One region of the Clostridium sp. Marseille-QA1073 genome, then DNA from elsewhere that is predicted to be linked to it. Evidence: riboswitches for the same ligand, from Rfam matches in the RefSeq annotation. Region 1 holds a riboswitch; the other holds the start of a gene.
What was found. A riboswitch is a leader RNA that binds a small molecule or an ion and turns the genes downstream of it on or off. The one in region 1 is predicted to bind magnesium.
Positions count from the first base shown of each region.

Region 1 (3,220 bases):
TTTATTTAGTTATAGCTATACTTTTTGCAATTGCTTTTATAGTATTTATATTCGTTAAAAGACCACAGGCACATATAAAGAAAGGGAATAATAAAGTAAACCTATTACGAATTTTTAAAAATAAGATGGTTTATTTTTATATACTTACGTTAGGTTTTTATTGTTTTCCGGAGAGTGGTACATCAAATTCGTTAGTAAATTTTATATAAGAAAGCTATAGCTTTAGCTATAAACAAAGTTCTACATATCTATCAATATTTTTTGCTACACTTACTGTAAGAAGATTATTAGGTGGCTTTGTAGTAGAAAAAAAGGGGATACTTAAATTCAGTAATCATGTCTTTATTTATAGGACTTATTTTATATGTATCAGGGATAATAATAGGTAGCAAAACCATAGGTTAGTTTGTATATCAGGGTTATTTTTTCTATAGCTTATCCTACTGTAGTTATTACTATAAGTAAGACTTTTAAGGACGATGCAATATATGTTACAGGGGTTATAATTACAGCAGCAAGCATTATAAATATGGTACTAAATAATATTATAGCTAAACTTAATGATTTAATCAGTTCAAATTTAGCTTTTTATGCAATACCTATGAGTTTACTAATATCTATAATCTTTGTGTCATTAATTTATAAAGATACTAAAAAAACTTTAGCTTAAGGTAGGGATTTTATAATGAATAAAGGAAAATGGGTTAGTTTAAATTTAGCAAATGGAAGTAGAAGAGACTACATAATAAGAGATGGTTTAGGTATAACTATAGGAAGAATATATATAATAGAAATAGATAGTGACAATAAAAGTTGTTTGTTTAGGCTGAAGTTTTATAAAAGTAAAGAGGAAAGCTATGACTATTTAAAGGATACTATTACTCTTATTTTAAATATATTATTTAAAAATAACAAAGTAAATAAGGTTAATGTACTTTGTGGAGAAGATATTAACTTAAATGCCTTTACTAATTTAGGATTTGAGCTTGAGGGAATTATATCAGATAATATAATACATAAATCAAAGTTAGAGCATGAACTTTTACTTGGTATAAATAAAAATAGTTATGAAAGAAACTATATGGAAAAAGAGTTAATTTTACATGGGAAAAGCATATACTTAAAGATATTAACACCAGAAGATTCAGAGGAAATATTAAATTATTATATTAGAAACAGAGAATATCTTACTCCTTTTGAGCCTTTAAGAGATGAAAATTTTTATACTTTAGAAGAGCAAGCTACAAGTTTAATTGAAAGTTATAAACAATTTATAAAGGGGCAAGCTGTCCATTTCGGAATTTATAAAGAAGGAAAATTTATAGGTAGAATTAAGATAAATAATATTATTATGGGTGTGTTTAGAAATGCATTTATTGGATACTCTATAGATGAAAATGAGCAAGGAAAAGGATATATGAAAGAAGCGGTAAAGCTTGCAATAGATTATGCTTATGAAGAATTAGAGCTTCATAGAATAGAAGCGAGTACAATGGTATCTAATGAAAAGTCACAAAGAGTATTGAAAAGTTGTGGATTTCAAAAACTAGGTATTAGCAAAGAATATTTATATATAAATGGTAAATGGCAAGATCATGTTGTTTTTTATAGAAATAAAAAATAGTAAGTATTGGGTTTACTTTTGTAGAGTATAGTAGTATTATAGATATGGTGATAATATAATTCACTAGAAACTTAATAAATCTTGTTAGGTGAGGTTACTGTATGAAAATATGCCACTGCCCAGAAATGTCCAGAGACACCAATGGGTTAGCAGATACTATCGAATTAAGGTTTTATCTAATGTGGCTGAGAATTTCTCTACGTCTTACAGAGCTAAAACTCAACGAGTTGAGTGTGCTTTGCATTAATGCACTTTATTGGAGCTTTTAATTTGAGTGTTCTAATCTCTTTACTCGTGGAGTAAAGAGATTTTTAATTTTGATTTTGGAGGTGGCTATCATGGAAGATGGCGGGAGTTATAGTATTTTGAAAAAATTAATATTCACTGCTATTCATGTAGTCACAAAAAAGATGAATAGCAGTGCCTAATAGGAGGTATTGCATATGGAATTCAAAAAAGTATTAGATTTAATTAAAGCAAGTAAATTTGTTGATGCAAGAAACTTATTAATTGAGGAAAAATCAGTAGATATTGCTCAATTTTTAGAAGAAGTAGATAGAGATAAAATGCTAATTATATTTAGGATTTTACCAAAAGATATAGCTACTGAAGTATTTTCTTATATGTCTACAGAAGATGTACAATATATTATAGAAGCTATAACAGATGATGAGCTTAGTCATATAGTTGATAAATTATTTTTAGACGATACTGTAGATATATTAGAAGAATTACCTGCAAATGTTGTTAAAAAGGTTCTTAAAAACACTAAAGAAGGTAAAAGAAGATTAATTAATACCTTTTTAAATTACCCAGATAATTCTGCAGGTAGCATAATGACTATAGAATATGTAAGACTTAGAAAAGAAATGACAGTAAAGGAAGCTGTTGATCATATTAAAAGAACAGGGCTAAACAAGGAAACAATAGACACCTGCTATGTAACTAATGAAAAGAGAAAACTAGAAGGTGTATTATCTATTAGAGATTTAATATTAAATGATGATAATGAAATCATTAAAAATATAATGGATGATAATGTTATTTGCACTCATACATTAGATGACCAAGAAGAAGTAGCAGATTTATTTAAAAAATATGACTTTTTAGCAATGCCAGTAGTAGATAATGAAAATAGATTAGTTGGTATTATAACTATAGATGATATAGTAGATATTATAGAACAAGAAAATACAGAGGATTTTCAAAAGATGGCTGCGATGGGGCCTTCAGAAGAAGAATATTTAAAAACTAGTGTATTTAATTTAGCTAAGAATAGAATAGTATGGCTGTTAGTTCTTATGATATCAGCTACATTTACAGGGAATATAATTAAAAGATATGATGAAGTATTACAATCAGTGGTTATATTAGCAGCATTTATACCAATGCTAATGGATACAGGTGGAAATGCAGGATCACAAGCTTCAACTCTTGTTATAAGGGGATTAGCTTTAGGGGAAATTGAATTAAGTGATGTATTTAAAGTGCTATGGAAAGAACTAAGAGTTAGTATTGTTGTTGGTATTGTACTATCAGGAGTAAACTTTTTAAGAGTATATTTTTTAGAAAAAGTAGAATTATATGTAGCAATAA
Region 1 is NZ_JBSVQM010000035.1:9,476-12,695, reverse strand. Features, by position in the region: gene ACY1IQ_RS19685 (MFS transporter) at 1-209, shown strand, start outside; gene ACY1IQ_RS19680 (hypothetical protein) at 407-670, shown strand; gene ACY1IQ_RS19675 (GNAT family N-acetyltransferase) at 686-1,624, shown strand; M-box (ykoK) riboswitch at 1,698-1,863, shown strand; gene mgtE (magnesium transporter) at 2,068-3,220, shown strand, end outside.

Region 2 (3,220 bases), on a different contig from region 1:
TGACATAATGAGTTCCCTTCCGGAAACTGTTAATGCATTAACTGGAGTGAATATAAATGATTTATTTAAAAGTAAAGCTGAGGAAATGCAAAATAAAGATGAAAAAGTAGACCATAAAGAAATAGAAAAATAAAATAAAGTGGTGAGTTAGTCACCACTTTATTTTATAGACAAACTACTTTAAAAATTAATGTATAGCTGAATATAGCTACAACCTTAAGTATTTCAATTTACAATGCAAAATTCATAATTATGGATATTTCTCAATATTAACTTACACCCCTGCGGTCTATAACATAATTACAAATTTAAATAAAATTAAAGTAGTTATAAGATTTAAATCTGTAACTATTTCTGTTTAGAGCTCTGGGGTGCAGTAGGATATAGCACTACATCTGCATTATTAAACGATATTATAATTAATTTGTTTATCTCCAAAGTTCTAGTGTAAATTAATTGATTTGAGTTCCAACCTATACTGTACCTCAGAGGAACCCTAAATGGCTTCACTACTGTTCCCCTGAGGTGGAGTAACCAGCAATTACATTGCTAGTAAAAAATTCATTAAAAAAATTATTTTGCCTAAAAATAATTTCAACCTTAATTGTGCATTGTGAATTTTGAATTGTGCATTGATTAATCAACAATCTTATTAATATTTCATCAAAATCTTATTAAATTAGCTACTGATAGGGTTACATTTAAAGTTATTTATTGTATAATATAGTAGAAGATATTTTATATGATTTAATTAAGTTAAACAATTTAAATAATTAACGTTAGGTGAGGCTCCTATATAGATATACGCTACTGCCCCGAAACATCGAGAGATGCCAATGGGTTAACAGGTACTACCGAACCAAGGTTTTACTTAATGTAGCTGGCATAATGTCCAAAGCTATATAGTGCTAAAGCTCAAACATAGTTTTATAGCTAGAGATCTCACTTTATTTAAGTGAGCTTTTTATTGTGTATAAATATATTTTCTATAAGAAAAATTTTAATTTAAATTTATTTTAGGTGGTGAGTTTGAATGGAAAGTGGCCCTCGAACTAGAGAGTCAAAATTAAAATTAAATAGGTTTCAGAGAAATATCTATGATTTAATAACTTTCTGTTCAAAAAGATAATAGATATTTCTCTGGTAAGAGGAGGAATATCTATGAAAAAGCTAAATGAATTCTTTTTAAGTAATATTTTAAATGCCTATATTTATGATGAATTAGATGATAATATAGGTAGATTAATAGATATATATGTAACTACAGAATCAGGATATCCAAGAGCTATAGGCTACAAGATTAAAAAAGGCAAAGAATTGTTAAACTTTGAATTTAGAAATATAGATATTTATAAAGAAAAATCAGCTTATGTGGTAAAGGTTATAGGAGCAAAAGATATTATCCCTAGAAGGTACTCCTATCTCCTATCTAAAAATCTTTTAGATAAACAAATTGTTGATATTAATGGCAAAAAAGTTATTAAAGTTAATGATTTAAAGATGATAAAGACAGCAGGAGAAATAAGAGTTTTAGAAGTGGAATCTGGATTACTATCTTTATCTAGAAGATTTGGAATGGAAAGCCTAGTCAAAGGATTTTGTAGATTTATAAATAAGGAAGTAAAAGATGATTCTATAACTTGGGAAAGTGTTCAATCTATAGAAATGATTGATGATAGATTAAGACTTAGTGAACCATATAAGAAACTTACAGAACTTCATCCTGTAGAACTTGCAGAAATTATTGAGGGATTATCTTCAGAGGATAGAAGAAAAATATTTGAAAGCTTAAGAAATGATTTTGCAGCAGATACGCTAGAAGAATTAGAAACGGAAATCCAAATAGATATTTTAAAAAATCTTAGTAGTGGAAAGGCAAAAGAAATATTAGATGTTATGCCTAATGATGAAATTGCTGATATTTTAGAAGATATGGATGATGAAACTAAAGAAAATTTATTAATAAATATTGATAATGAAGATGAGCTAGAGATAAGGGATCTTATGGAATATGAAGATGAAATGGTAGGTAGCATAATGAACACTGACTTCATTTCTATAAATATTGATATAACTGCTAGTGAAACCATTGATATTTTAAGAGCGCTAAAGCCAGATGATGAGGTTGCACATTACATTTATATAGTAGATCAGAATGAAAGACTTCAAGGTTTTATATCTTTAAGAGATTTAATTTTAGCAGATCCTAATTCAAAATTAAAATCTATAATGAATACAAAAGTTCTACTAGTAAAAGACAGTGATGATATAGAAAAAGCTGTTCAACTTTCAGTAAAATATGAACTTTATTCATTACCGGTAATAGATGAAGAAGAGAAATTATGTGGGGTGGCAGTGATGAGTAACATTATTGAAGAATTACTAACACCTAGCTGGAAGAGAAAACTTAAAAAATCAAGTTAATATATAGCTTTATAATATAAATCTATATGTTATAAAAAGCAAATTATTTATGAAAAATCGTGACTAGGAGTCACGATTTTTTACTTCAGAGAAGAACATAAAAAATTAGAATTATAATAATAACCATGGAGAACAGATATAAAAATAATTTAAGACTATTATGCCGTAATTTATTACATAATAGTTTTAAAAAGATAATTTACTGTTCTCTGAAATATATTTTTAGTAGCAATAATAAATGGCTTTTACAATAAATGTATATTGTGTTTTTTACATTCATCTATCATATCTAAAGGCCAAATTGAGGATTGTACTTCACCAATATGTATCTTGTTTAAAAAATACATACACATTCTAGATTGACCTATACCTCCACCAATGGTATAAGGAAGTTCATCCTTAAGTATTGAACTATGGAATTGAAAGTCTCTTTTAAAATCTGAGTTTGTAACTCTAAGTTGATGGTCTAAAGCAGCACTGTCTACTCTTATACCCATAGAAGAAAGTTCTAAACCTTCTTCAAGCATTGGATTCCAAAAGATAATGTCTCCATTTAATTCCCAGTCATCATAGTCTGCTGCACGATTATCATGTTTTTTTCCTGAAGCTAACTCTTTTCCGATTCCAATGATAAAAATTGCACCATATTCTTTAGAGGCAAGATTTTCTCTTTCCTTAGATGATAAATTAGGGTATTCATCTTCTAATTCTTGAGAAGTAATAAAGGTTATTTTAGATGGAAGCTTTTTACCTAAATGAGGATATTTTTCAAAAAGGTAGTTTTCTGTATCTTGAA
Region 2 is NZ_JBSVQM010000008.1:147,246-150,465, forward strand. Features, by position in the region: gene ACY1IQ_RS09595 (flotillin family protein) at 1-133, shown strand, start outside; M-box (ykoK) riboswitch at 769-935, shown strand; gene ACY1IQ_RS09600 (magnesium transporter MgtE N-terminal domain-containing protein) at 1,162-2,424, shown strand; gene asnA (aspartate--ammonia ligase) at 2,670-3,220, opposite strand, start outside.
Region 2: it holds a riboswitch for magnesium, as region 1 does, so the genes downstream of both, ACY1IQ_RS09600 (magnesium transporter MgtE N-terminal domain-containing protein) here and mgtE (magnesium transporter) in region 1, are expected to answer to the same signal.